DNA from 3 places in the Allocatelliglobosispora scoriae genome. Region 2 is predicted to be linked to each of the others. Evidence: predicted binding sites of a transcription regulator. Region 2 holds the regulator's gene; each other region holds the start of a gene.
The links. The regulator HrcA, encoded in region 2, represses chaperone genes, less so after heat shock. The targets are predictions, from matches to a motif close to GGTTNGCACNCTCNNNNNGAGNGTGCNAACC.

Region 1 (9,724 bases), 780 kb from region 2:
AAGCGAGCGGCGAGTGCCGCTACCGCCGGATCCTCGGGTCCGTCGGAGCCGGGAATGGGTATCGCGGAGTTGAGGGCCACCCGGGCCCGGCCCAGCTCGCGGGCCCGGTCGATGGAGAACTGCACCATCGCCGCACCGACGCCGCGCCCGCGCATGGCCGGGTCGGTACGCACGGTGCTGAAGAAGTTGGTCACGTTGTCGAGCAGCGGGATGGTGAAGTCGACGACACCGGCCGGCTCGCCGTCGAGGAGGACCAGATATTTCTCCTCCGCATTGCCCGGCCAGGGTAAGTCGAGCGATGCCCGGAACGCGATCTCCGGAAACGGCGGCCAGCCGGGCAGGTCGACCTCGTTGGCGCGATTGGTGATCGCCAGGAACGTGAGCGCCGTGGGGTAGTCGGCGGAGCTGATGCGAATGAATTCGGGGGTCATAGACCCAGCGTGCCGCGCCTCGGCCTGGTCCGCACTCGAATATTGCCAATGCCGGTAATGTCCGGTTCCATGTGGATCAAAGCGGGGGTGCTCGGAACCGTGGCGGCGGCGGGCATGGCGAGCGTGGCGACGGTGGCGCCGCAGAGTCTGACGGCGAGCCCGGCGGGTGGTCCGGTGATCGCGAAGGTCTTCGCCACCAGGGAGGGGCTGGTCGGCGAGCTCACCGCGAACGGCCACGTCATCACCGAGCGGGATCACTTCGCCGCGCTGCCGTCGAGGCGTGGGCTCGCCGCGAAGGGCGGCGGCGACCGCACGGTGCGGGTCTGCCGGAGCGGTCGCTGCGTCTTCCTGCCGGTCTGGGACGTCGGGCCGTGGAACACCACCGACGACTACTGGAACGCCGACCGCCAGTCCGGCCGGGGCCTGCCGGTGGGGATGCCCGCTGCTCAGGCGGCCTTTCAGGACGGTTACAACGGTGGTCGCGACGAGTTCGGCCGCGCGGTGCAGAACCCGGCCGGGATCGACATCGCCGACGGCGCCTTCTGGGACGGGCTCAAGCTGACCGACAACTCCTGGGTCGACGTGACGTTTCTCTGGACCGGCAGCATCGGGCCGTACGCGACGGTGGCGACGCAGTCCGGGCCGCTGATGATCAGGAAATCGCCGTCGGCGTCGGCTCCGGAGGTCGGGTTCGCGGCGAAGTCGGCCCGGATCCCCGTGCAGTGCCAGGCCCGGGGTCAGGCGGTGGGGAGCACCGATCTGTGGGACCGGCTCGGACCGGGGATGTATGTCTCGCACGCCTTCGTCGCGACTCCCGCGGGATTCACGGTGCCGGTCTGCGACGCACCGCTTCCATCGCTCGCGCCGGCGACCAAGATCCTGCCCACGGCGTCACCGAGCCCGCTCGCGACACCGGTCGTCACACCGGTCGCAGGAGCTTCACCAACGCCAGGCCCCGCACCGTCATCGCCCTGAAGACCTTCATCCGGGAGAGCCCGACCAGCGATTCGAGGTAGGGCACGGCGGTCTCGATCAGCGTCCGCGTGCGCTGCTGTCCCGGCGAGCGGTCGTGCACCCAGTAGACGACGAGCCCGAGCTGCGCCAGCCAGAGCAGCTCGGGCAGCTCCTCGCGCACCTCGGCGTCCATCTTGAGGCTGGTGTCGGCGACGAGGCGCTCGAAGATGCGCAGCGACAGCTCCCGGGCCTCGGCCGACTCCTCGCTGAAGGGGCTGGTCGGCGAGCCGGGCACCGCGGCGATGCCGATGAACCGCCCGCCGAAGGAATGATAAGGATCCCAAAGATCCAAACCAGCCATGAGTACGCCGGTGAGCTGCTCCGAGAACCCCCCGCCCGCCGCGATGATCTCCTCGGCCCGGGCCATGTGCTCCCGCTGGAGCTGCAGGTAGAACTCCGTGACGAGCGAGTCCTTGGAGGGGAAGTAGTAGTAGGCGTTGCCCACGGAGAGCCCGGCCGCCGACGCGATCGCCCGCATCGTCGTCTTCTCGTAGCCGACCTCGCCGAAGAGGCGGATCGCCGTCTCGACGATGAGCCGCCGTGTCTGCTCGCCGCGCGTCTCGGCCTTCGGATCGGTCTCCATCGCATCTGACGTTAGCGGCAGACGGGGAGCGTCGAAACGCCCCCCGTCCCCCCGTCGGCCAACGGTCACCGCGGCTGCTGCCAGTTCGGGTCGTCGGCCGGACTCGGCGCCGGTGCGTCGTGCTGCGCAGCGGTGGCGGGCCGCACCGGCGGATTCGCCGGGGCGGGCTGCTGCACGGGCTGGGGCTGCTGTCCCTGGCCGGCGTACTGGGCGTACTGCGGCTGGCGCTGGGGCGGGAGCGGGCGGCCGGGGGGCAGGTGCGGGGGCACCATCGCGGCGAGGTTCTGGTGCTGGGCCCGGCGGCGGAAGCGGCTCAGCACGAAGATGTTGATGAAGTGGATCGTGCCGAGGGCCAGCATCACCAGGCCGATCTTCTTCGAGAGCGTCTCCAGCGCGTTGGTCGGATCGGTGATCTGGTCCGCCGACTTCATCGCGTAGGTCGCGTACCCCAGATTGAGCAGGTAGAAGCCGACGACCAGGAGCTTGTTGACGCTCTCGGCGAGCTCGTCGCTGGCGAGCGCGTCCCGCAGGAAGACCTTGCCGTTCCGGTAGAGCGTCCGCGCCACCCAGAAGGTGAGCGCTGCGGTGATCGCGAGATACGCGAGGTACATCCCGAATTTCGGGTCCATCTCGACTCCTGCTAGTGAGTTGAACGTGTTCAACTTGCTGTCCCGCTGAAGTTAGCACCCGACTTGAACATGTTCAACTGTGGTGTGGAGCACTTGTGCGCAAGGATGGGAGGCATGACTGACTTCTTCGCCACCCATGAAGAGGTGCTGAACCGGGCCGTGCAGGCAATCGCCGAGCGCGGCTACTGGTCGGCATACCCTGAATCGCCGAGTCCGAAGGTCTACGGCGAGACCGCTGCCGCCGACGGGAAGGCCGCGTTCGCCGCCTATCTCGGCGGGGAGTTCCCGCTCGGTCAGGCCGGAGTGGGCGAGCGCGTGGCGACCGAGGTGTCGCCTTTCGGCGTACCCCTGGGGATCGAATATCCGCGCGCGGAGGCCGACGCGCTGATCGCTGCCGCGACCGCCGCGCTGCCCGCGTGGCGCGACGCCGGCCCGCAGGTGCGCGCCGGTGTCTGCCTGGAGATCCTCGCGCGGCTGCACCGCAACGTCTTCGAGCTCGCCAACGCCGTGCACCTCACGACCGGCCAGCCCTTCGTCATGGCGTTCCAGGCCGGGGGCCCGCACGCGCTGGACCGGGCGCTGGAGGCGGTCGCCTACGGCTACGCCGAGCAGACCCGCCAGGTCGGTGAGGTCACCTGGGTCAAGAAGGCCGACACGCTGCACAAGACCTATCGCATCGCGCCCCGGGGCGTGGCGCTGGTGATCGGGTGCAACACGTTCCCGACCTGGAACTCCTACCCCGGCTTCTTCGCCTCACTCGTCACCGGCAACCCGGTCATCGTCAAGCCGCACCCGCGCGCCATCGCACCGCTCGCGATCACGGTGAAGATCGCCCGCGAGGTGCTCGCCGAGGCGGGCCTCGACCCCAACCTCGTGCAGCTCGCGCCGGAGGCGCCCGGCGAGGGCCTCGCCGCCGTGCTGGCGATCCGCCCCGAGGTGAAGATCATCGACTACACGGGTTCGACGCAGTTCGGCGAGTGGCTGGAGGCGTCGGCGACGCAGGCGCAGGTCTACACCGAGAAGGCCGGCGTCAACACGATCATCATCGACTCGACGGACGACTTCGCGGGCATGTGCCGCAACATCGCCTTCTCGCTCACGCTCTACAGCGGGCAGATGTGCACGACGCCGCAGAACCTGCTCATCCCGGCCGTCGGCATCACGACCGAGGCGGGGCCGAAGAGCTTCGACGACGTGGTCACCGGGATCGCGGACGCCGTACGCGGCCTCACCGCCGACCCGGCCAAGGCGGTCGAGTTCACCGGCGCGATCGTCAACCCCGACGTGCTGACCCGCCTCACCTCCGTCACCGAGCTCGGTGAGGTGGTGCTCGCCGCGCAGCCGCTGGCGCACCCCGCCTACCCGGACGCGACCTGCTGGAGCCCCACCCTCATCAAGTCGACCACCGGTTATGACGAGGAGTGGTTCGGGCCGATCACGTTCGCCATCCCGACCGACTCGACGCAGAACTCGCTGGAGGTGTTCCGGCGTACGGTCGGCGACCGCGGTGCGATCACGGCAGTCGTCTACTCCACCGACGAGCAGGTGCTCGATGCGGCCGAGCTGGCAGCGCTGGAGGTCGGGGTCAACATCTCGGCCAACCTCACCGGTGGTGTCTTCGTCAATCAGTCCGCCGCCTTCTCCGACTTCCACGCCACCGGCGCCAACCGCGCCGCCAACTCAGCCCTGACGGACGGCGCCTATGTCGCCAACCGCTTCCGGGTCATCACGGCCCGTCGGCCCGCGTAAGCCGCTCGCTCAAACGAGTAGTTGTTCTACCCGCCCGGGTAGAACAACTACTCGTGGCGGAGCTACTTCTTCAGGACCGCGGCCGCGACGTCGTGGCAGACCTGCTGGCCGTGGTCCATGCCGAGCTTGCTCGGGTAACGCACCAGGATGCCCAGCGACCAGGTCTCGCTGATCGCCAGACAGCTCATGTGCCAGAGCTTGTCCTCCTCGCGCATGAACCAGCCGTTCTTGATGGCGATGCGGCTGCGCTCCGGCTCGTCGAAGATCGTCCGGGCGCCGAAGTCGCCCTCGCCCCGGACGCCGCGCATCTGGGTGAGCAGCCACTTCGTCCATCGCGGTCCGGCCGCGGTGCCGTCGGCGATGCAGTCACCCAGCCGGGCGACATCGCGGGCGGAGACCACGGTCGTGCTCCACCGGTCGCGAGGCGAACTCTCCGTCAGCCCGCACTTCGCGGCCATCCGGGTGATCGTGACTGCACCGCCGTTGCGCGCATAGGTCTCGGTCGCCACCGCATTGTCGCTATCGACGATCATCCGGGTGAGTTCGCGGAGCCGTTTCTCGGTGGGTAAGGGATCGATCGTCGTCAGGTAGTCGGCGGCCAGCCAGACCTTCACCATCGACATGGTGTCGCTGGCTTCGGCGAGATTGGACGAACCGGTCAAAGTGCCACTGCGACGGTCCAACAGGGCCCAGGAGAAGAACCCCGGTCTGGTCGCCCGGATGCTCACGGTGGGCACGGCCGACGGGCCCTGCGCGACCACTCTGGTCGCTGCGGATGGTGCTTGCGCGGCGCTCGGCGATGGGTGGTCGACAACTGTCGCCGCAGCTCGCGGGTGGTCCCGGACCTCCAGGAAGAGCATTGTGCCACCGACGGACATGGCGGTGACGGCCAGCAGGACGAGGGGCAGACGTGTCTTCACGCATCGATCAACCGATACACCCTGCCGGTGGTGACGGGGAGTAGTCGGTTGGCCGACCCAGCGTAGATTTTAGGCGCTCAAGGTGTCCGATTTGGGGCTGTGCGGGACTGCCGTTGCTCGTGTAGCGTGCGAGGCTAGCTTCAGGGATCGCGTTCCCCCGCCCGGGTCTGTCGATGTCTGAGGTTCCGGCGAGCGAACGCCGCGCCGGGGGTCGAAGGACCCAGCACCATCGAAGTGAGGAAGTGTCACAGTGGCACAGGGCACCGTCAAGTGGTTCAACAGCGAGAAGGGCTACGGCTTCATCGCGGTCGATGGAGGACAGGACGTGTTCGTCCACTTCTCCGCAATCGAGATGGACGGCTACAAGGCGCTCGACGACGGTCAGCGCGTTGAGTTCGAGATCGCGCAGGGCCAGAAGGGCCCGCAGGCAGAGAAGGTTCACCTAATCGCCTGATCGGCTTGGCAACAAGCTTTGATCCGATGATCGGCTTGACCACAAGCTTTGATCCAAAAGTTCCGTCCACGCAGCCCCCTGGCAGCGTGGGCGGAACTTGCTTTTCCCCTCGCACAAAGGCACATCTCAATGTCCGAACTTACACGGGGTTACCTTCCGCCGGACTCCGCCTACCTCGCGGCCCCGAAGCCGCCGACCGTCACAACGATCCGCTCGTCAATCCGCAGGGCGTCGGCATCGGTGGCTGGTTCGCCCGCCTGACCGGGGTCGTCAAGGCGGGCTGGCAGCCGCTCCTCGCGATCTTCGCGGTGAGCCACCTGCTGCCCGGGCTCGTTCTCAACGTCGGCCTGCTCGTCGCGCTCGCCGGCACCAGCGACCTCTACCTGCAGCGCGCATCCGCCGCCTCCGCCGGCGGCGGGATCGACATGCAGGGCTTGGGCAGCACCATCGGCGCGCCCGCCGCGTTCTTCCTGATCATGGTGGTGCTGTTCATCGTCGTCTACTACCTGCAGAGCGTCGGCTATGCCGCGGCGACCTACTCGGTCACCCGTCGTGCCGGTGGCGTGCCGGTGACCGTCGGCGAGGCGCTGAGCTACGGGTTGCGCCGGTCGCCGGGCCTGTTCGGCTGGACGATCCTCTTCGGTCTCGGCATCGGGCTCGGCTTCCTCGCCTGCGTGCTGCCGGGCATCTATCTCTTCATCGCCTGGGCGATGTTCGGACCGGTCCTGCTCTTCGAGGGCGGCAACCCGCTCGCGCGATCCTTCCGGATCTTCAACGGCAACCGGGGACAGGTCCTCGGCCGGCTGGCGATGACCTATCTCCTGGTGGTCGCGGGCGGCCTCGTCACCAGTGCGGTGCAGTTCACCCTTCAGGCGATCGGCGGCGGCGGGATCATGTCGACCCAGGCGCTGCCGCTCGCCTTCGGGCTGGCGAGCGCGGTGATCACCCTGGTCCTGTCGGTGCCGATCGCGATCTTCCAGTTCGGTGGGGTGTTGCTCACGTATACGGAGCAGCGGGGCATCGACGGTGTCGACACGCGGCAGCTGGTGGCGGAGCTCGGCTGACGGCGTACCCCCCTGAGGTTTGCAGCAGAACGTGGCCATCAGCGCACTGATGGCCACGTTCTGCTGCAAAGTGTGACAGGGGGCGGGGCCTCGACGCATGCGCATGTTTGTCGATTGCAACCCACTCTGGCGGGTGTTGTGATCTTGGCGTTAGCTTGCACTCGGTGGGTGAGAGTGCTAAACAGGGTATTGGCACTCGCCGCCGGTGAGTGCCAACGGTCGAGCGGTGAAAGGCATCGCGCAAGCGGTGCCGGTCGTCGCGGGCTCGTCCGCCCGACCGGCTCACGTCTCCCGTGCGGAGACCCTGCTCCTCGCTAGTCCGGGGAGCGTGGGACTCGCGGTGCGGGAGACCCGCCCGCGCTCATGCGCGGGTGCTGAAGGTGCGTCAAACAGGCGGTTTCGTCCCCGTCACACGGGGCGATCCGCGAGTGTCCAGGAGGACAACGCCGATATGGCCAAGATTATCGCGTTCGACGAGGAAGCTCGTCGCGGCCTTGAGCGGGGCATGAACCAGCTCGCCGACACCGTCAAGGTGACGCTCGGTCCCAAGGGCCGCAACGTCGTGCTCGAGAAGAAGTGGGGTGCCCCCACCATCACCAACGATGGTGTGAGCATCGCCAAGGAGATCGAGCTCGAGGACCCGTACGAGAAGATCGGCGCTGAGCTGGTCAAGGAGGTCGCGAAGAAGACCGACGACGTCGCCGGTGACGGCACGACGACGGCGACCGTCCTGGCCCAGGCGCTCGTTCGCGAGGGTCTGCGCAACGTCGCGGCCGGCGCGAACCCGATGGCCCTGAAGCGGGGCATCGAGGTCGCCGTCGCGTCCGTTGCGGATGAGCTGGCCAAGCTCGCCAAGGACGTCGAGACCAAGGAGCAGATCGCCTCCACCGCCTCCATCTCCGCCGGTGACTCCACCGTCGGCGAGATCATCGCCGAGGCGATGGACAAGGTCGGCAAGGAAGGCGTCATCACCGTCGAGGAGAGCAACACCTTCGGGCTCGAGCTGGAGCTCACCGAGGGCATGCGCTTCGACAAGGGCTTCAACTCGGCTTACTTCATCACCGACAGCGAGCGCATGGAGACGGTCCTCGAGGACCCCTACCTGCTGATCGCCAACAGCAAGATCTCCAACGTCAAGGACATGCTGCCGATCCTCGAGAAGGTCATGCAGTCGGGCAAGCCGCTCGTCATCCTGGCCGAGGACGTGGAGGGCGAGGCTCTCGCCACCCTGATCGTCAACAAGATCCGCGGCACGTTCAAGTCCGTCGCCGTCAAGGCGCCCGGCTTCGGCGACCGCCGCAAGGCCATGCTGCAGGACATCGCGATCCTCACCGGCGGCCAGGTCATCTCCGAGGAGGTCGGGCTCAAGCTCGACGCCGTCGGCCTCGACATGCTGGGCAAGGCCCGCAAGGTCGTCGTGACCAAGGACGAGACCACGATCGTCGAGGGTGCGGGTGACGTCGACCAGATCAACGGTCGCGTCAACCAGATCCGTGCCGAGATCGAGAAGTCGGACTCGGACTACGACCGCGAGAAGCTGCAGGAGCGCCTGGCCAAGCTGGCCGGCGGTGTTGCGGTCATCAAGGTCGGCGCGGCCACCGAGGTCGAGCTCAAGGAGCGCAAGCACCGCATCGAGGACGCCGTTCGCAACGCGAAGGCGGCCGTCGAGGAGGGCATCGTCCCCGGTGGTGGCGTCGCGCTCGTGCAGGCCGGCAAGAACGCCTTCGACAAGCTGGACCTGGTCGGCGACGAGGCGACCGGTGCCAACATCGTGAAGGTGGCGCTCGACGCCCCGCTGCGGCAGATCGCCGTCAACGCGGGCCTCGAGGGTGGCGTCGTGGTGGAGAAGGTTCGCAACCTGGAGGCGGGCTTCGGCCTCAACGCCGCCACCGGCGAGTACGTCGACATGCTGAAGGCCGGCATCATCGACCCCGCCAAGGTGACGCGCTCCGCGCTGCAGAACGCCGCCTCGATCGCGGCTCTGTTCCTGACCACGGAGGCCGTCGTGGCCGACAAGCCGGAGAAGGCGGGCGCTGCGCCGGCCGGCCCCGGTGGCGGGGACATGGACTTCTAAGAGTCCGAATACGTGAATGGGCGGGTCGCTATGCGGCCCGCCCATCTCATTTGTTAGGTTTATTTACCGTGAGCCCTCTGCTGGAAGTCATCGCCCTGAGCCCGGCGGATGCGGAGGCCGCTCAGGCGGGTGGCGCTGACCGGCTGGAACTCGTCGCCGACATGGCCGCCGACGGGCTCAGCCCCGATCCCCGCCTCGCCGCCCAGGTGGTGGCGAGCACGGACCTGCCCGTCCGGGCCATGGTCCGCGTCCAGGCCGGCTTCGCGGTGGTCGATCTCCCTCGGCTGGTACGCGCAGCAGCCGACCTCATCGAAGCGGGCGTGCACGGTCTCGTGCTCGGGTTCCTCGACGAAGCCGGTGACGTGGCGGCCGACGCGTGTGTCGCGATCGCCGACGTGCTCGACGGGCGGCCGTGGACCTTCCACCGGGCCATCGACCACTCCCGCGACTACAGCCGGGCCTTCGAGGTGGTGCGCGGTCTGCCGGGGCTGGACGCCGTACTCACCGCGGGCTCGCCCAACGGCGTCGCCGCCGGGCTGACCCGGCTCGCTCAGCGGATCGACGCGGGTGACGGCGATCTCGTCCTCGCCGGGGGCGGGCTCGTTCCCGCTCAGGTGCCGGTGCTGCGTGCGATCGGGGTGACGTCCTTCCACATCGGGCGCTCGGTGCGCAGGGAGCGCTCCTGGCTGCAGCCCGTCTCCGCCGCCGAGGTCCGGGCGTGGAAATACATCACATCTCTTCCAGCTCTCGCCCCTTCGTCTCCCGGACGGCCTTGAGCACGAAGAGGAACGCCAGCGCCGCGAAGA
Region 2 (9,724 bases):
CGCCAAGCGGGACAAATGGGCACACCGGCGCCGGATCGTGTGCGTTCTCCGTCGCCGGGACGACGGAGAACGCACACGATCGGGAAGCCGAACACCTAGCGCGCGAGCATCGGGCCGAGCGGAGCACCGCCGACGACGTGGGCGTGCACATGGGCGACCTCCTGGCCGCCGTGCTCGCCGGTGTTGAAGATCGTCCGGAAACCGCCCTTGAGCAGGCCCTCCGCCTCGGCCACCGCCGCGACGGCCGCGAGCACCTCGCCCGCGAGCCCGGGATCGGCCACGGCGAGCTCGGCCACGTCGGCGTAGTGCGCCTTCGGGATCACCAGCACGTGCGACGAGGCCTGCGGCCGGATGTCGCGGAACGCGAGCGTGGTGGCCGTCTCGTGCACCACGGTCGAGGGGATCTCACCGGCAACGATCCGGCAGAAGAGGCAATCGGTCACCGAAGCATCTTATGGGCAGATTCCCCGGCAGCCCTACCAGCGGTCGAGCCGGGTGGCGAGCAGGGAGAGGGCCGCGACACCCGCGGTCGACGTGCGCAGAACCGTCTCCCCGAGCCGCACCGGCGTCGCTCCGGCGGCGACGAAAGCAGCCAGCTCCCGGTCGTCGATGCCACCCTCGGGGCCCACGACCAGCACGATCTCTCCCGAGTTCGGCAGGTCGACCCGGCTGAGCCGCTCGGTCGCCTCCTCGTGCAGCACGAACCCGCCGGCGAGCCGCCCGGCCGCCTGAGCTGTCGAGACATCCGGCGCACCGCCGATCACCGGTACGAAGACCCGGCGCGCCTGCTTGGCCGCCTCCCGTGCCGTTGCGACCCACTTCTCCCGGGCCTTGGCACCCCGCTCGGCCCGCCACTGCGCCACGGACCGCGACGCCGCCCAGGGCACGATCTCGTCGACGCCGACCTCGGTCATCGCCTGCACGGCGAGTTCACCGCGATCACCCTTGGCGATGCCCTGGATGACGACGAGCCGTGGATCGGGTGCCGCGACCGTCTGCCGGGTGAGGATCTGCAGCTCCAGGCTCGCCTTCGCGGTGGCGGTGGCCCGGGCCGTGGCCGAACCGCCGCGCCCGTCGGCAAGGATCAGCTCCTCACCGACCCGCAGCCGCTGGACGCTCGCGGCGTGATGCCCCTCGGGCCCGTCGAGCGTGCAGGTGTCCCCGCCGGGCAGCGCATCGACCAGGAAGAGCGGTGCACTCACCGACTCAGTGGCCGTTGAACGCGTTGCGGATGCTGGTGAAGAAGCCGCCCTGCTTGGACAGCTCGGCCATCTCCTCGCCCCTGGCCTTGGCGAAGTCCCTCAGCATGCGTTCCTGGTCGGCGTCGAGCTTCGTGGGAGTCCGCACATCCAGGTGGACGAAGAGGTCGCCCCGGCCGGTGCCGCGCAGGTGCGGAACGCCCCGGCCCTTGACGCGCAGCGTGGAGCCCGGCTGGGTGCCCGACTTCACGTCGAGCGCCTCCTCGTTGTCGAGCGTCTTGATGGTGAGCCGGGTGCCGAGGGCTGCGGCGGTCATCGGGACCGTCACCTTGCAGTGCAGGTCGTCGCCCTTGCGGGCGTACACGTCGTGGGGTCGCTCGTGGATCTCGACGTACAGGTCGCCGGGCTGGCCGCCGCCGGGGCCGACCTCGCCCTGCTGGGCCAGGCGGATGCGCATGCCGTCCTCGACCCCGGACGGGATCTTGACGGTGAGCGAGCGGCGGGTGCGGACCCGGCCGTCACCGGCACAGGTGGCGCAGGGGTGCGGGATCGTCGTGCCGTAGCCCTGGCAGGCGGCGCAGGGGCGGGAGGAGACGACCTGGCCGAGGAAGGTGCGCTGCACCGACTGCACCTCGCCCTTGCCGTGGCAGATGTCGCACTGGGCCAGGTGGGTGCCGGCGGCGGTGCCCGCACCGGCGCAGGTGGCGCAGAGCACGGCGGTGTCGACGGTGATCGGCGCCTCGACGCCGAAGGCGGTCTCGTGCAGGTCGAGGTCGAGCCGGATGATCGCGTCGGCGCCGGGGCGGGTCCGCGGGCGCGGCCCGCGCGACGAGGTGCCGCCGAAGAAGGCGTCCATGATGTCCTGGAAGCCGACGAAGGGCCCACCGGGACCGCCGGGGCCGCCCATGCCGCCGCCGCCCGGGGCGAGCGGGTCGCCGCCGAGGTCGACCATCTGCCGCTTCTGGTCGTCGGAGAGGACCTCGTAGGCCGCGTTGATCTCCTTGAACTTCTCCTGCGAGGAGGGGTCCGGGTTGACGTCCGGATGGTACTGCCGGGCGAGCTTGCGGTAAGCGCGCTTGATGTCATCGGCCGTGGCGTCTTTGGGGACGCCGAGAATGCCGTAGTAGTCCTTAGCCACGAAGATCCTCTGTCGCAATATCGCAGGTCGCAGGTCGCTGTCGTTAGTGCTGTGCCAGCAGATCGCCGACGTAGCGTGCCACGGCGCGAACCGTGGCGATGGTGCCCGGATAGTCCATGCGGGTCGGGCCGAGCACGCCCAGGCCCCCGACGACGGTGTCCCCAGGACCGTAGCCGGTGCTGACTATCGAGGTGGCACGGAGATCGACGAACTCGTTCTCGTCGCCGATCCGCACGCGTGGTGCCATCTCCTGCTCGCCGATGAGCTTGAGCAGGATGACCTCCTCCTCCAGCGCCTCGAGCACGGGGCGCAGGGAGCCGGCGAAGTCCAGGATGCCACCCCGGGTGAGGTTGGCGGTGCCGGCGAGCGCGATGCGCTCCTCGCCGCGCTCGACCAATGTCTCCAGCAGCACCGTGGCGAGCACGGTCATGCTCGCCGAGAGGTGCGCGGGCACCTCGTCCAGGAGGGCCTGGACCAGCGGCGGCGCCGCCGAGAGCTGCTTGCCGCCGAGCTTGGCGTTGACCAGCCCGCGCAGCTCGGAGACGTCCTCGGGCGGGATCGGTGTGGGCAGCTCGAGCTGGCGCTGCTCCACCCGGCCGGTATCGGTGATCATGACGACCATCACCCGGGTGGTGCTGATCGGCACCAGCTCCAGGTGCCGGACGCTCGACCGGGAGAGTGACGGATATTGCACGACGGCGACCTGACGGGTGAGCTGCGCGAGCAGCCGGACCGTCCGATGCACGACATCATCGAGGTCGAGGGCGCCCATCAGGAATCGCTCGATCGCCCGGCGCTCGGCCGGCGAGAGCGGCTTGACCCGGGAGAGTCGATCGACGAAGAGGCGGTAGCCGCGGTCGGTCGGAACCCGGCCGGCGCTGGTGTGGGGCTGGCGGATATAGCCCTCCTCCTCCAGCACGGCCATGTCGTTTCGCACGGTCGCGGGAGAAACGCCCAGGCTGTGGCGCTCGACCAGGGACTTGCTGCCGACCGGCTCCTGCGTGGCGACGTAGTCCTCCACGATGGCGCGCAGGACGTCCAGCTTGCGATCGTCTAGACCCACACCGACTCCCTCCGCACGGATGACTGGCACTCTCGCTGAGCGAGTGCCAGTCTACTGGGGCGACGGTTCAGTGGCGACGGCAGGATTTTGATCACCATTCAACTCGGAAATGTCGGCTTTCCGTCAAGAGTGTTGTGTGGCGCTGGATGATCCATCGTCCTACCCTGACCGGCATGAGTGATACCCCCACCCCTCCGGGGCAGCCGGACCCGAATTCGCAGCCGCCGTCGGCGCCGTCGTTCGAAACCCCCCCGGCATACTCGGCGCCCTCCGCGCCGTTGGGCAACGCCGCCCCGTCGGGCTACGCCAACAGCGATGAGAAGACGTGGGCTCTCGTGGCCCACTTCGGCGGTGCCGCCGGCGCCGTCATCGGCAGTGGTGCGGGCGGCTGGGTCGCCCCGCTGATCGCGCTGCTCGCCAAGGGCAACGAGTCCCCCACGGTCCGCGCGCACGCGGTCGCCGCGCTGAACTTCCAGATCCTGGTCAGCATCATCGCGATCGTGAGCTGGATCCTGGTCTGCATCGTGATCGGCTTCGTCGGCGTCATCGCCGCCGTCATCGGTGGCGCGCTCTTCGGCATCCTCGCGGGTGTCAAGGCCAACGAAGGCGCGTTCTACAAGTACCCGATGTCCATCTCCCTGGTGAAGTGACTTACGCCAGAACCTCGCGGATAACCGCGTCGGCAAGGAGTCGGCCGCGCAGCGTCAGAGCTGCGCGGCCGTTCTTGTGCGCGGTCTCGTCGAGCAGGCCGTCGGCGAGCGCCTGTGCCACGGCGGCCGCGTCACGGATGGCGGTCAGGGGCATCCCCTCGGCCAGGCGCAGGCGCAGCATCACGTCCTCGACATAGCGGTCCTCGTCGGTGAGCAGCTCCCGGGCGTGGCCGGGCGAGACGCCGTCGTTGATGCGGTCGGCGTACGCGGCGGGGCGCTTCACGTTCCACCACCGGACGCCGCCGACGTGGCTGTGCGCGCCCGGCCCGATCCCCCACCAGTCGCCGCCGCGCCAGTAGAGCAGGTTGTGCTTGCACTGCCCGGCGGGTGTGGTCGCCCAGTTGGAGACCTCGTACCAGGAGAAGCCGGCGGCGCTGAGAGCCCGGTCGGCGGCGAGGTATCGGTCGGCCGCGACATCGTCGCTCGGCATCGGCAGGTCGCCCCGGCGCACCTGCTTCGCCAGGCGGGTGCCGTCCTCCACGATCAGGGAATAGGCACTCACGTGGTCGACTCCGGCGGCGATCGCGGAGGCGAGGGAGGCGGCGAAGTCGGCGGGGGTCTCGGTCGGCGTACCGTAGATCAAATCAAGATTGACATGCGCGAACCCGGCTTCGCGCGCCTCGGCCGCCGCGGCCCGCGCCCGGCCCGGCGTGTGGTTTCGCTCCAATATCTTGAGTACGCCCACCGCCGTCGACTGCATCCCCAGCGAGATCCGGGTGAACCCGGCCTGCCGCAGCCGCCGCAGCGAGGTGGCGTTGACCGACTCCGGATTCGCCTCCGTCGTGATCTCGGCGCCCCGAGCCAGCCCGAAGGCGTCCCCGACCGCGTCGAGCATCCGGGCGAGATCGTCGGCCGGGAGCAGGGTCGGCGTGCCGCCGCCGATGAAGACCGTCTGCACCTCGGGTGCCGAGCCGCCCAGCACCCGCTTGGCGAACGCGATCTCCTTCAGCGCCGCGCTCACATAGTCGCTCTGATCGAGCCCGCTCTCGCTCGGCGTGTAGGTGTTGAAGTCGCAGTAGCCGCAGCGGCTGGCGCAGAACGGCACGTGCAGATAGAAGCCGAAGCCCTTCCGACCCACGTCGGCGAGCGCGGCGTCGGGCAGCGCGCCGTCGGCCGGAACGGGCTCGCCCTCGGGAAGGTCTCCTGGCATACCACTAGTCTGCCCTGGTGACCTCAAATAGCGACCAGGCGGCCCGATTCGTTACGGTGACCAGCGCCCACGGCGTGACGACGATCACCCTCGACAGCCCGGCGAACCGCAACGCGCTCTCCATCGCGCTCATGACGCAACTGCTGGCGGCGCTCGACGAGGCGACCGCCGACGAGGCCTGCCGAGTGATCCAGCTCGATCACACGGGCCCGGTCTTCTGCTCCGGCGCGGACCTCAAGGAGACCCTCGCGTCGACCTCGGGTGGCGTACCGGTGCCGGTGTCGATGCTCGGCGATGTGCTCCTCGCTGTCGCCCAGTGCCCCAAGCCGGTGCTCGCGGTCGTCCGCGGACCGGCTCGCGCGGGCGGGCTGGGCCTGATCGCCGCCGCCGACCTCGCGATCTGCACCGATGAGGCGACCTTCGCCTTCTCCGAGGTGCGCCTGGGCGTCGTACCAGCGGTGATCTCAGCCACCGTCCTCCCCCGCCTGACTCCGCGCGCGGCGGCGGAGCTCTTCCTCACCGGCGACGTCTTCACCGGCCGCCGGGCCGCCGAGATCGGGCTGGTCACCGCATCCGTGCCGGGAGCTGAGCTGGACGAGGCGGCCGAGCGGCTGCGCGACTCGCTGCGGCGCGGCGGGCCGCAGGCGTTGCGCGCCACCAAGGAACTGCTGCGCGTCGACGGGCTGGCGGAGCGACTCGCCGCGCTGACCGAGCTCTCGGTCGCGTTCTTCGGCTCCGACGAGGGCCGGGAGGGCGTCGCTGCGATCCGCGAGAAGCGCAATCCGGCATGGGTGAGCCAAGGCCACTAAACTGACGCCGTGGTGGCGAAACGGCGCAAGGGTGCGGGCACGGTCTTCCTCGTGGTGGTCGCCCTCCTCGTCGCCGGTGGTTTCGCCGCCTATCTCGCCGGCCGCGATGGTGCCAAGCTGCCATTCCCACTGCCCAAGCTGTCCGGGTGCGTCGTCACGGCGGCCAACGACACGGGTCGCGACTCCTGGGCGCTCGACGTGACCCAGATGGCCAACGCGGCCACGATCGCCGCCGTCGGCATCCGCAAGAAGGTCCCCGACAAGGCGATCATCGTGGCGCTCGCCACCGCCCTGCAGGAGTCCAAGCTCGAAAACCTCGGCGGCGGCGACCGCGACTCCGTCGGTCTCTTCCAGCAGCGGCCCAGCCAGGGCTGGGGGACGGCGCAGCAGATCAGCGATCCGCGTTACGCCTCGACGAAGTTCTACAACGCGCTCGCCAAGGTGAAGGGCTGGGAGAAGCTCCGGGTCACCGAGGCGGCGCAGAAGGTGCAGCGCTCGGCCTTCCCCGAGGCGTACCAGAAGTGGGAGGACGAGGCCTCCGTTCTCGCCATGGCCCTGCTCGGCGGTGCCAAGGGTGCCGTGAGCTGCAACCTCCCGGACGACGATCCGGTCGTCAAGGGCTCCGCCGCCGTCGACCACGTCCTCACCGCGCTCGCGGCCGACTGGGCCGGCACAGCCACCACCTCCGCCGAGCCGGGCCTGCAGGGTGTCCGCATCGCCGCCGCCGACAACAAGCGCGGCTGGCAGCTCGCCCACTGGACCGTGGCCCAGGCCGCGGAGAACGGCGTGACCCGGGTCGCCTTCGACGGCCGGGAGTGGAGTACGGAATCAGGCGAATGGCGCGAATCCCAAGCCGTTGCGTCACATGTCCTCGTCGAGGTGTTTGCCTGATCGTGCCCTGGTGGGGCCAGGGCGGCATGCTCCGGAAACGCGAGATACCATCGGCTCTCGCGTGCCTGCACCCTCTTATTGTCGTGGGCTCGACCGGACACACCCCTAGGGGAGGACATGTCGAATTCGTCTTACTACGGCGACCTGACCGGTTATGAGCCGATCAGTGAAGTCGACCGCAAGGAGTTCCACGAGCAGGGCTTCCTGCTGCTGCGCAACGTTCTGACCGAGGAGCACCGGGCGGCCCTGGAGACAGCGGTCGACCGCGTCTACGCCGAGGAGGTGGCGGCCGGCAACGACAAGAACGGCACCGTCCACCTGCTGGGCTTCCTCAACCGTGACGAGCTCTTCGGCGAGCTGCTGACGCACCCGAAGGTGCTGCCCTACATGTGGGGCCTGGCGGGGTGGAACATCTACTCCCACCACAACCACCTCGACGTCACGCCCCCGGCCAAGGAGCCGGAGAAGCCCTACTGGGGCTGGCACCAGGACGGTTACCGGCAGAACTCCGACCCCGAGACCATGGACCCCAACCTGCCTCGGCCGATGTTCTCGCTGAAGATCGCCTATGTCCTCTCCGACCTGTCGGAGAACGGCCGCGGCGCCACCAAGGTCATCCCCGGCAGCCACCTGAAGAACTCGCTGCCGCGCCCGGCCGACCTGAGCGTGCACAACCCCGACCCCGAGGGCACCGTGGAGATCACGGCGAACCCGGGTGACGCGTTCATCTTCGACCGCCGCCAGTGGCACTCCCGCTCGACGAACCTGTCGACGATCACGCGCAAGATGCTCTTCGTCGGCTACACCTACCGCTGGATCCGTCACCTGGACGCGATCGATTTCGACCCCAACGGCGAGTGGTACGCCAACCGCACCCCCGTCCAGCGCCAACTCCTGGGCGAGGCCCCCCACAGCGCGAACTACTGGGGCATCAACTGGGACGGCTACGTGGACGACGAAATCCCCCTCCGCAAGGAACTTAAGACCAGAGGCCTACTAGACCGCAACATCCCCTGGCTGAGGTAAGCCCCCAAAATTCGCGTTGATCAAGGGAAGACTCGCCGCATATCGGGCACCCGGGATGGTGAGTCTTCCCTTGATCAACGCGAATTGATACGACGGCCCCCGCGCACCGGTAGGTGTGCGGGGGCCGTCGCGGTGTTCAGGTCAGCTGCCGTTGGTGATCAGCGAACCCTTGTCACAGCCACCGAAGACGTTGGCGGGGCTGTTGATGGCCGGAGACAGACCGACGATGCCGAGGAGCGAGTCCGACGCGCAGACCTGGATCGGCACCAGGTTGACGCCGGTGTTGCTGAGCAGCGGGATGACCGCCTGCTGCTCCCGGTCCTCGATGGTGGTCATGGCGTCCGTGCAGCTGCCGACGACGGTCGTCGGCGAGTTGAAGCCGGCCGCGGCGCCCACGCCCATCACCGCGGTCGAACCGCAGGTCTGCCAGGCGAGCGCGTCGAGCGAGGAGCCGCTGAAGAGCGAGAGCAGGCTCTTCGGCCCGTGCTCGTGATCCGGCGCCGTGATCTTGGTGCTGGCGTTGTCGCAGTCACCGGTGACGGTGTTGGGGGAGTTCAGCGCCACGGTGGCACCGACGCCGCCGACGACCGTCGAACCGCAGACCTGCCACGGCGCGAGGTTGACCGAGCTGTCGTCGAAGAGCGAGATCAGGGCCGGTGCCGTGTCCTGCTTGAGCTTCACGTTGGCGTTGGTGCAGTCGCCGAGGACGGTGTTGGGCGACGAAGCGGCGACGGCCGCACCGACCCCCGCCGTCGCGGTCGAGCCGCAGAACTGCCACGGCGCCACCAGCAGCGAAGACCCGCCGAAGACGGAGAGCAGCGGCTGCACCGTGTCGTTGGCGCCCAGACCGAACGCGTTCTTGGTGACCGCCTTCGTGATCGCCTGCGCACTCGAGTTCGGCGCGGTGAGCACCGACGCGGAGCCGAGCTGGGCCGGACCGGTGGTGGGCGAGGCAGCGGCCGAGGTACCCATCGCGGCTACCGTCGCGATCGCACCGACGGCGACAGCCCCCGCCTTCTTTATCTGCATACTCACTCCTATTTGGACAGGCCGCCCCGGCTGAGCACGCGCGGATAGCCAGAGCGGTGAACACTGCACACTGCGTAACGATGCTTGATCGTTGGAGTTACTCAACGTTGTGAAATGCAGTACGGGGCGAGTCCACAAGGGACTCGCCCCGTACGGGCGTTGCCACAGACCCCGAACTAGTCGATCGTCACGTTGGCGTTGTTGCAGTTGCCGAAGACGGTGTTCGGCGACTGCAGCGAAACGCCGGCCGCGATGACTCCGCCACCGATGGTGGAGCCACAGACCTGCCACGGCGCGATGTTGACCGAGGAGTTGTCGAGCACCGAGATGAGTGCCGTCGGGTCGTCCTGGTCGATCCACACGTTGGCGTTGTTGCAGTCCGAGAGGACCGTGTTCGGCGAGCTGGCCGAGGCCGCGACGGCGATGACGCCCATGCCGGCGGTCGAGGCGCAGACCTGCCAGCTCAGCGCCTGAGCCGCACTGCCGGTGCCGACCGACAGGAAGGTCATCGGCTCGACGTCCCACGGCGCGTCCCAGCCGCCGTGACGCGAGGCAGCCGCCGGAGCGGCCTTCGTCGCACCCCAGGTGTTGTAGCCACGGGTGGTCGCCGCCTTGACGGCCGGAACCTTCCGCAGTGCGGTCGCGTTCGCGACCTCCTCGAGGCTGGCGCTCTCCTCGTGGTGGGTGTTGTAGCCGTGGTCGTGCGTGA
Region 3 (9,724 bases), 1.8 Mb from region 2:
CCGGGGAGACACGGATGCGGAGAGCGCCTGCGGTTCTGGCGGCCCTACTCATGGCGGCACTGGCGGGCTGTTCGGCGTCGCCACCGCCCGGCACGGACGGCGATGTCGGCAACGAATGGGCCGCCCTGCCGGCCGCGGTGGCGTACCTGCCGAAGGCCGGCGACTGCTACCGGTCGAGCTGGCTCGAGCAGGACGCGCGCCGCGACGACAACGTGGTGCCGTGCGACTCGACCCACTTCGCCGAGACTGCCTTCGTCGGCGAGTTCACCGGTGCGGCGGCCCGGCTCACGTCGCCGCCGTCGCTGTCGTCCAAGGACCCGGCGGCGATCGCGGCACAGGCGACGGCATTCGCGGAGTGCGACAAGCAGGCGACGGCGTATCTGGGCCGGTCGTGGTACTCGCTCGACACCTACATCGACATCGCGCTCCCCACCAACAGCGCCTGGTCTGCCGGAGTCCACTGGTACCGCTGCGACCTCGGCCAGTACCCCTTCAACAGCAGCAGCAACAGCGCCGCCTCGCGGAGCAAGAGCCTGAAGGCGGAGCCCGCCACGCCGGTCTGCGTGAACATGAAGAACGACAAGTGGCCGATCGTCAGCTGCACGGCGAAGCACAACACGGAGTTCGTCGGCGGTTTCGCCTTCACTCCCGCCCAGGCCCCGACGGCCGGCACCGACGCCTCCTGGGCGCCCATCCACAGCCGCTGCATGAAGCTCGTCGCCGGCTACATCGGGGTCAGCCTCGACCGGGCCCGGTCCCAGTGGACCGACTACGCCTACTCGACCTACAGCAAGACCCACTGGGACAAGGGTCGGCGGATCATGCGGTGCTTCGTCTACATCCGCAACAGCTCGATGACGAAGTCGGCGAAGGGTACGGGCGGCAAGGGCGTACCCCGCTGGTCGTGATCTGACAGCAAGCGGCCCCGGCGCTCGTGAGGGAGCGCCGGGGCCGAAGTGTTGCTGGTGCTTCGTCGATCAGAAGCCCGGGCCGTGCTGGTGGCCGTGGCCGCCGGCGCCGTGCGAGTGCCCGTGGCCGCCGGCGCCCGCAGGCTCGGCGTTCTTCGGCTTCTCCACCACGAGACCCTCGGTGGTGAGCAGCAGACCGGCGATCGACGCGGCGTTGACGACCGCGTTGCGGGTCACCTTCACCGGGTCGACGATGCCGGACTTGACCAGGTCGACGTAGGTGCCGGTCGCCGCGTCGAGGCCCTCGCCCCACACGGACTCGCGGACCTTCTGCACGACGACGTAGCCGTCGAAGCCGGCGTTCTGGGCGATCCAGCGCAGGGGCTCGTCGAGCGCCTTGCGAACGATCGCGACACCGACCGCCTCTTCGCCGGTCAGACCCAGGTTGCCGTCGAGCACGTTGGCGATCTGCGCGAGCGCCGCGCCGCCGCCGGGGATGATGCCCTCGTCGACAGCCGCCTTCGTCGCCGAGATCGCGTCCTCGATGCGGTGCTTGCGCTCCTTCATCTCGACCTCGGTCGCCGCGCCCGCCTTGATGACGGCGACGCCGCCGGAGAGCTTCGCGAGCCGCTCGGCGAGCTTCTCCTTGTCCCAGTCGGAGTCGGCGGCCGCGATCTCGGCCCGGATCTGCTCGACCCGGCCCTTGACCTCGTCAGCCTTGCCGCCACCCTCGATGATGGTGGTGTTCTCCTTGGTGACCACGATGCGACGGGCCTGGCCCAGCGACTCCAGACCGACCGAGTCCAGCTTGTAGCCGAGCTCGGAGGCGATCAGCTCGCCGCCGGTCAGCACCGCGAGGTCCTGCAGCATCGCCTTGCGGCGGTCGCCGAAGGCCGGGGCCTTGACCGCGCAGACCTTGACGGTCTTGCGGATCGAGTTGACCACCAGCGTGGAGAGCGCCTGGCCCTCGACGTCCTCGGCGACGATCAGCAGCGGCCGGTTGGTCTGGAGAACCTTCTCCAGCAGCGGCAGCAGCTCGTCGATCGACGAGATCTTCGAGGTGGTGATGAGGATGTAGGGGTCGTCGAGAACAGCCTCGCCCGCCTCCGCGTCGGAGGCGAAGTGAGGGGAGATGAAGCCCTTGTCGAACTGCAGGCCCTCGGTCACCTCCAGCTCGGTGGTGAGGGTGGAGCCCTCCTCGACGGTGATGACGCCGTCGCGGCCGACCCGGTCCATCGCCTCGGCGATGAGCTCGCCGATCGTGGCGTCCTGGGCCGAGATCGTCGCGACCTGCGCGATGTCGTGCTTGTCGGCGACCGGGGTCGCCTTCGCGAGCAGCGCGTCGCTGATCGCCTTGGCAGCCAGGTCGATGCCGCGCTTGATGCCCATCGGGTTGGTGCCCGCGGTCACGTTGCGCAGACCCTCTTTGACCAGCGCCTGTGCGAGCACGGTCGCCGTGGTGGTGCCGTCGCCGGCAACATCGTTGGTCTTGGTGGCGACCTCTTTGACCAGCGCCGCACCGAGGTTCTCGTACGGGTTGCTCAGCTCGATCTCTTTGGCGATGGTGACACCATCATTGGTGATCATCGGGGCGCCGAACGACCTGCTCAGCACCACGTTTCGCCCGCGCGGGCCCAGGGTGACCTTGACCACGTCGGCGAGCGCGTTGACGCCGTGCTCCAGCAGGTGCCGGGCGTCATCCGAGAAGCTCAGGATCTTCGCCATAAATTCTTTCTCTCCCTATTAGCGACGCCCCGGCCCTCCACGTGCGTGGAGTGCCGGGGCGTCAGCAGGTCACTTCTCGATGACCGCGAGGACGTCGCGGGCGGAGAGCACCAGGTACTCCTCGCCGGCATACTTGATCTCGGTGCCGCCGTACTTCGAGTAGACGACCTTGTCGCCAACCTGAACGTCAAGCGGAACCCGCTTGCCGTTGTCGTCGAAGCGGCCGGGGCCGACAGCGATGACGGTGCCCTCCTGGGGCTTCTCCTTGGCGGTGTCGGGGATCACGAGGCCCGACGCGGTGGTGGTCTCAGCCTCGTTCGCCTGGACCAGAATGCGGTCCTCGAGCGGCTTGATCGCAACCTTCGTCGCGGTAGTCACGGGCATACCCTCCTGGGGTACTTGTAAACGAACCTGACTATCGATCGGTCCCGTCGTCGCGGGTGCCGGTTCCGGTCGATTCCAATGCCCTCACGAGGTCGTGAGCGCTAACCCGAAGTTAGCACCCGACGTTCGAGAGTGCTAAGCGAAGGTTATGTCGGGAGTTAGCACTCCGTCAAGCAGAGTGCCAACACAACGCTTCCTGAGCTGCCCCCGGTCACGTTTTGCAGCAAAGCGTGGCCTGGCTGCGCCAGGAGACCACGCTTTGCTGCAAAACGTGACCGGGGGTCGGCGCGGTGCCCGGGTCAGGGAGAATCGGCGGGTGCATCCCCTTCCCCTGACCACACCGGCCGGCCACGCCGCGCTGCTCGCCGCTCATCAGCTCGGCGAGGTCGATCCGCTGGCGGCGGCGAGCCGGCTGCGCGGGCAGGGCATCGATCCCGAGCTCGCCTCGGCGGCGCTGACCCAGGTCGCGCTGCGGCGCAGGGCGGTCGGGAAGTTCGGCCCGGACGCCGAGCGGCTGCTCTTCACCCGGGCCGGTCTCGAGCAGGCGACCCGGCCCGTGGTGGCGGCTCGACGGGCGCAGCGGCTGTGGGGTGCGGGTGTGCGTACCCTCATCGATCTCGGTTGTGGGTTGGGGGCCGACGCGATGGCCTGCGCGCGGGCCGGCATCAGGGTGACCGCGATCGAGGCCGATGCCGAGACCGCGGCCGTGACCGGCGCGAACGTCGCGACGCTGGGGCTCGACAGCCTGATCGACGTGCGGCACGGTGACGCGACCGCCGCCGACCTCGACGGATACGACGCGGCCTTCTGCGATCCGGCCCGGCGCAGCGGCGGGCGCAGGGTCTTCGATCCGGCCGCATACTCGCCGCCGTGGGACTTCGTGGTCGGGCTCGCCGGGCGGGTGCCGATCACCGTGCTGAAGCTCGCACCGGGCATCGATCCGGCGCTGCTCCCCCACGGCGCCGAGCTGGAGCTCGTCAGCGTCGACGGCGAGGTGGTGGAGGCGGCGGCCTGGTGCGGCCCCCTCGCGACGGTGCCCCGCCGGGCGACGGTGATCCGCGGCACGATCGCGCACCAGCTCACCGGAGGCGGCCTCGCCGAGGCGCCGGTCGCGAAGCCCGGGGCCTTCATCACCGACCCCGACGGCGCGGTGGTCCGGTCGCACCTCGTCGCCGAGTTCGCGCAGGCGCACGGCGGATGGATCGGCGACCCCACCATCGCCTACGTCTGGAGCGACGAACCGGTCTCCTCGCCCTTCGGCCGCTGCTTCGCCGTCGACGAGCTGCTCCCCTTCTCGCTCAAGCGGCTCCGCACGGCGCTGCGCGACCGCGGGGTCGGCCGGGTCGAGATCCTCAAGCGCGGATCGGCGCTCGACGTCGAGCAGCTGCGCCGCGAGCTCCGCCTCGCCGGGCCGACGGGAGCATCGGTGCTGCTCACCATGGTCGCCGGGCGGCCCTTCGCGATCATCGCCAACCCCGTTTGAGCTTCTAGACTCGGGTCCGTGGCCAACGGAACCCCTGCGACCGTCCTGCTCAGCAAGCAGAAGGTCGAGCACTCGCTGCATACCTATGAGGTCTCCCCGGAGACCCCGAATTACGGTGCCGTCGTCGCCGAGGCGATCGGCGCCGACCCGGCCCGGGTCTTCAAGACACTGATCACGACCGTGGACGGCGCGCTCACCGTCGCCGTCGTGCCCGTCACCGGCGAGCTGGACCTCAAGGCGCTCGCCTCGGCCGTGGGCGGCAAGAAGGGAGCCCTCGCCGAGCGGGCCGCGGCCGAGAAGGCGACCGGTTACGTGCGGGGCGGCATCAGCCCGCTCGGACAGCGTACGAAGCTGACGACGGTCATCGATGCCTCGGCCCTCGACGCGGATCAGATCTTCGTCTCGGCCGGGCGGCGCGGGCTCCAGGTCCGGCTCGCACCGGAGGCGCTCGTCCGACTCACCGCCGCAACCGTCGCGGAGATCGCCAAAGGGTAATTCCGAGGTAGAAAGCGATCTCCCCAACGCCTGGTTGCGGGCACGTTTCTAAATTGTTATCCCCACCAACAAACTCTAGGCTTGCGCAAACCCCCGGCTGGGCAATACGTTGCCGGACACAACAAACAAGCGAGTGACCGGTCTCACTTATCTGAACCGCGCGCTTCCGGAAGGCGCGCGGCTCTCTTTCCCGGCAACACACCCCTTCACTCGAAAGGACCTGCACCGATGCGTAGGCTCCTCACCATCGCTGCTACCGGAGCGCTGCTCCTCGGGGGCCTCGCCGCCTGTGGCGACTCCGACGACACCGGCACGCCCGCCGCCAAGACCCCCAAGATCGGCGTCATCCTGCCGGACAGCAAGTCCTCTGCCCGCTGGGAGACCGCTGACCGCAAGTACCTCGAGGCGGCGTTCAAGTCCGCGAACATCGCCTACGACATCCAGAACGCCCAGGGTGACAAGGCCCAGTTCCAGACGATCGCCGACCAGATGATCACCAATGGCGTGACCGTCCTCGTCATCGTCAACCTGGACTCGGGTACCGGCAAGGCCGTCCTGGACAAGGCGAAGGCGCAGGGCATCCCCACCATCGACTACGACCGCCTGACCCTGGGCGGCTCGGCCTCGTACTACGTCAGCTTCGACAACGAGTCCGTTGGCAAGCTGCAGGGTGAGGGCCTCGGCAAGTGCCTGACCGAGAAGGCTGTCACCAAGCCGATCATCGCGCAGCTCGCCGGTTCCCCGACCGACAACAACGCCACCCTGTTCCGCAAGGGTGCCGAGTCGGTCCTCGACCCGAAGTACGCCTCCGGCGACTACGTGAAGGGCCCGGTCACGCCGGTTCCCGGTTGGGACAACACCGAGGGTGGCAAGATCTTCGAGCAGATGCTCACCGCTCAGCCGAAGATCGGTGGCGTTCTCGCCGCCAATGACGGCCTCGGCAACGCGGCCATCGCGGTCCTCAAGAAGCAGAAGCTGAACGGCAAGGTCCCGGTCACCGGCCAGGACGCCACCGTGCAGGGCCTGCAGAACATCCTCGCCGGCGACCAGTGCATGACCGTCTACAAGGCCGTCAAGCAGGAGGCCGACGCGACCGCCGAGCTGGCGATCGGTCTCGCCAAGGGCGAGAAGAAGTCGACCACCCAGACGGTGAACGACAGCGAGGGCAAGCGTGATGTCCCCGCCGTCCTGCTCATCCCGAAGGCGATCTTCTTCGACTCGGTGAAGGATGTCGTCGCCGACGGCTACGTCACCAAGGCCGAGCTGTGCACCGCCGACTTCGCCGCGCTCTGCACCAAGGCCGGCGTCGCCTAATCTGATCAACCCTGATGCGGGGTGCCGTCTCGACGGCACCCCGCATCAGACTGGTGACCCCACCCCTAGGAGCACCCGAGTGTCCACACCCCTCCTCGAACTGCGCGGGATCAACAAGAGCTTCGGTCCCGTCCATGTCCTGCGCGATGTCGCCTTCACCGCTGAAGCCGGCAGCGTCACCGCACTCGTCGGCGACAACGGCGCCGGAAAATCCACGCTGGTCAAGTGCATCGGCGGGATCTACCCGAGCGACTCGGGCGAGTACCTCTTCGAGGGCAAGCAGGTCTCCGTGGGCAACCCCCGGGACGCCGCCAACCTCGGGGTCGAGATCGTTTACCAGGACCTCGCGCTCTGCGACAACCTGGACATCGTCTCCAACATGTTCCTCGGCCGGGAGAAGAAGGCCGTCGGCGGCATCATCCTCGACGACGCCACCATGGAGGAGATGGCCACGCAGACGCTGGCCAGCCTCTCCGTGCGGACGGTGAAGTCGATCCGCCAGCAGGTCGCCAGCCTCTCCGGCGGTCAGCGCCAGACGGTGGCGATCGCCAAGGCCGTGCTGTGGAACAGCAAGCTGGTCATCCTCGACGAGCCCACCGCCGCCCTCGGTGTCGCGCAGACCGCCCAGGTGCTGGAGCTGGTCCGCCGGCTCGCCGACAACGGCCTCGCCGTCGTGCTGATCTCGCACAACCTCAACGACGTCTTCGCGGTCTCCGACCGGATCGCCGCGCTCTACCTGGGGCAGATGGTCGCCCAGGTCAACACGACCGATGTCACCCACTCCCAGATCGTCGAGCTCATCACGTCTGGACGCAGCGGCAACCTCGGCCTGCCCGCCGAGGTCTTGAACGGAGACGGCCAGTGAAAGACCACCTCCTCAACTACTGGGCCCGCGTTCGCGGCGGCGAGATGGGCTCGCTGCCGGCGGTCCTCGGACTCGTCGTCCTCTGCACCGTCTTCGGCATCGTGCGACCGGTCTTCTTCAGCCCGGGCAACATCGCCAACCTCTTCACCCAGGGCGCGCAGGTCACCATCATCGCGATGGGCCTCGTCTTCGTCCTGCTGATCGGCGAGATCGACCTGTCGGCCGGCTTCGCCAGCGGCGTCTGCGCGGCGGTCCTCGGCGTCACCCTGACCAACCACGGCTGGCCCTGGTACGCCGCCTGCCTCGCCGCGATCGTGACCGGCACGGTGATCGGCCTGATCCTCGGACTGCTCGTGGCGAAGATGGGGATCCCCTCGTTCGTGGTGACCCTGGCAGCCTTCCTCGCCTTCCAGGGCGTCGGTCTGGCGCTGCTCAAGGAGGGCACCAACATCTCCATCCGCGACGAGGTGATCGTCGGGATCGGCAACCGCAACATGACCCCGCTCCTGAGCTGGGTGCTGGCGGTCGTCGTCATCGTCGGTTTCACCGCGATCGAGCTGATCCGCTGGATGCGGCGCAACCGGCGCGGCGTCACCACCGACCCCATCAGCGTCGTGGTCGCCCGGATCGTCACCGTCGGCGCGATGATCACCTTCCTCGCCTGGGTACTCACCCTGGAGCGCGCCGCCAACCCGCTCTTCGCCACGGTCAAGGGTGTTCCGGTGATCGTTCCGGTGATCGGCGTCATGCTCATCGTCTGGACCTTCGTGCTCCGGCGCACCGCGTACGGCCGGCACATCTACGCCGTCGGCGGCAACGCCGAGGCGGCCCGGCGGGCCGGCATCAACGTCGACCGCATCAAGATCTCGGCGTTCGTCATCTGCTCCGGAATGGCCGCGGTCGGCGGCATCGTCGCGGCCGGGCACGACAGCTCGGTCGACTCCAACACCGGTGGCAGCAACGTGCTGCTCTACGCCGTGGGCGCCGCGGTCATCGGCGGGACCAGCCTTTTCGGCGGTCGCGGTCGGATGATCGACGCAGTGCTCGGCGGCATGGTGATCGCTGTGATCATCAACGGTATGGCCCTGCTCAACCAGAACGCCAGCACCAAGTACATAATCACCGGCACGGTGCTGCTGCTGGCGGCCGGTGTCGACGCGCTGTCCCGCCGTCGCGCCGTCGTCACACGCTGACCGCCACGACCATCCACTCTGGAGTGTCATAGTCGCCATGCCAGCAGCCCCCAGCCAGGAGGAGATCCGGCGGCAGAACCTCGGTGCCCTGCTGCGGTACGTGCACGCGCACGGACCGAGTTCCCGGGCCGAGATCACCACCGCGATGGGGCTCAACCGCTCGACGATCGGCGCCCTCGCGACCGACCTGGCCAACGCCGGGCTGGTCAGCGAGGGCGCTCCGCGGGAGACCGGTCGGGCCGGACGGCCCTCCCCGGTCGTCCGGCCGGAGTCGGAGCGGGTCTACGCCTACGCCTTCTCCATCGAGGTCGACCGGGTCCGCGCGGCCCGGATCGGCCTCGGCGGCGTGGTGCTGGACCGGCGCGAGGCGCCGCACGACCGGGGTGTGGTCACGGCCGCCGACACGATCGGCCCGATCGCGGACCTGGTGACGCAGATGCACCGCGGGGTCGCGGCCAACTCCGTGTGCGTCGGGGCCGGGGTCGCGGTCAGCGGATTGGTACGCCGTGTCGACGGCCTGGTCCGCCTCGGCCCCAACCTCGGCTGGGTGGACGAACCGCTGGGTGCCGCCCTGCGCGGTTCCCTGCCGGTGGACCATCCGATCTCCGTGGGCAACGCGGCAGACCTGGCCGCTCTCGCCGAGCACGTCCGGGGTGCCGCCGTGGGCTGCGACAACATCATCTACCTCTACGGCGACGTCGGTGTCGGCGCCGGGATCATCGCGGGCGGCCGACGGGTGACGGGCCACGGCGGCTACGGCGGCGAGGTCGGCCACATGGTGGTCCGGCCGGGCGGGCACGGCTGCGGTTGCGGCTCCCGTGGCTGCTGGGAGACCGAGATCGGCGAGGCGGCGCTGCTGCGGGAGTCGGGGCGGCACGGGCACTTCGGCCACGACGCGGTCCTCACCGTCATCGACGCCGCCGCCCGGGGCGACATCGAGGCGAAGGAGGGCGTCCGCCACGTCGGCGACTGGCTCGGCTTCGGCGTTGCCAACCTTGTCAACATCTTCAACCCCGAGATGATCATTTTCGGCGGCGGGCTGCGGGACGTCTATCTGGCAGCCGCGGCACAGGTCCGGACCCGCCTGAACACGATGGCCCTCCCCGCCTGCCGCGAGCACGTCCGCCTGCGTACGCCCGGCCTGGGCGACGACGCCTCCCTGATCGGCGCGGCAGAGCTAGCCTTCGAGCAACTCCTAACCGACCCCCTGGGCTAACCCCCACCCGCCCTTAAATTCGCGTTGATCAAGGGAAGACTCGCCGCGAATCGGACACCCCGGATGGCGAGTCTTCCCTTGATCAACGCGAATTATGGTGGGGCGCGAAGAGGGCGGGGCGCGGAATGCGTCAGGGCTTCG

Region 1: a site for HrcA is predicted at 6,997-7,027, ahead of groL (chaperonin GroEL). Genes of this name have one in related genera too.
Region 3: a site for HrcA is predicted at 3,174-3,204, ahead of groES (co-chaperone GroES). Genes of this name have one in related genera too.

The regions. Positions count from the first base shown of each region.
Region 1 is NZ_JACHMN010000002.1:3,164,175-3,173,898, reverse strand. Features, by position in the region: gene F4553_RS20055 (GNAT family N-acetyltransferase) at 1-431, opposite strand, end outside; gene F4553_RS20050 (DUF8814 domain-containing protein) at 501-1,406, shown strand; gene F4553_RS20045 (TetR/AcrR family transcriptional regulator) at 1,351-2,028, opposite strand; gene F4553_RS20040 (hypothetical protein) at 2,094-2,657, opposite strand; gene paaN (phenylacetic acid degradation protein PaaN) at 2,763-4,406, shown strand; gene F4553_RS20030 (serine hydrolase) at 4,469-5,326, opposite strand; gene F4553_RS20025 (cold-shock protein) at 5,577-5,780, shown strand; gene F4553_RS20020 (hypothetical protein) at 6,089-6,844, shown strand; gene groL (chaperonin GroEL) at 7,296-8,918, shown strand; gene F4553_RS20010 (copper homeostasis protein CutC) at 8,987-9,694, shown strand; gene F4553_RS20005 (sugar porter family MFS transporter) at 9,648-9,724, opposite strand, start outside.
Region 2 is NZ_JACHMN010000002.1:2,386,747-2,396,470, forward strand. Features, by position in the region: gene F4553_RS16340 (HIT domain-containing protein) at 96-443, opposite strand; gene F4553_RS16345 (16S rRNA (uracil(1498)-N(3))-methyltransferase) at 477-1,202, opposite strand; gene dnaJ (molecular chaperone DnaJ) at 1,207-2,337, opposite strand; gene hrcA (heat-inducible transcriptional repressor HrcA) at 2,381-3,400, opposite strand; gene F4553_RS16360 (DUF4870 domain-containing protein) at 3,574-4,050, shown strand; gene hemW (radical SAM family heme chaperone HemW) at 4,052-5,260, opposite strand; gene F4553_RS16370 (enoyl-CoA hydratase-related protein) at 5,278-6,069, shown strand; gene F4553_RS16375 (hypothetical protein) at 6,079-6,960, shown strand; gene F4553_RS16380 (phytanoyl-CoA dioxygenase family protein) at 7,078-7,986, shown strand; gene F4553_RS16385 (hypothetical protein) at 8,128-9,015, opposite strand; gene F4553_RS16390 (hypothetical protein) at 9,192-9,724, opposite strand, start outside.
Region 3 is NZ_JACHMN010000002.1:4,145,848-4,155,571, reverse strand. Features, by position in the region: gene F4553_RS24530 (septum formation family protein) at 15-908, shown strand; gene groL (chaperonin GroEL) at 978-2,633, opposite strand; gene groES (co-chaperone GroES) at 2,703-3,011, opposite strand; gene F4553_RS24515 (class I SAM-dependent methyltransferase) at 3,334-4,500, shown strand; gene ybaK (Cys-tRNA(Pro) deacylase) at 4,519-4,995, shown strand; gene F4553_RS24505 (sugar ABC transporter substrate-binding protein) at 5,224-6,309, shown strand; gene F4553_RS24500 (ATP-binding cassette domain-containing protein) at 6,389-7,174, shown strand; gene F4553_RS24495 (sugar ABC transporter permease) at 7,219-8,367, shown strand; gene F4553_RS24490 (ROK family transcriptional regulator) at 8,405-9,583, shown strand; gene F4553_RS24485 (glycosyltransferase family 2 protein) at 9,714-9,724, opposite strand, start outside.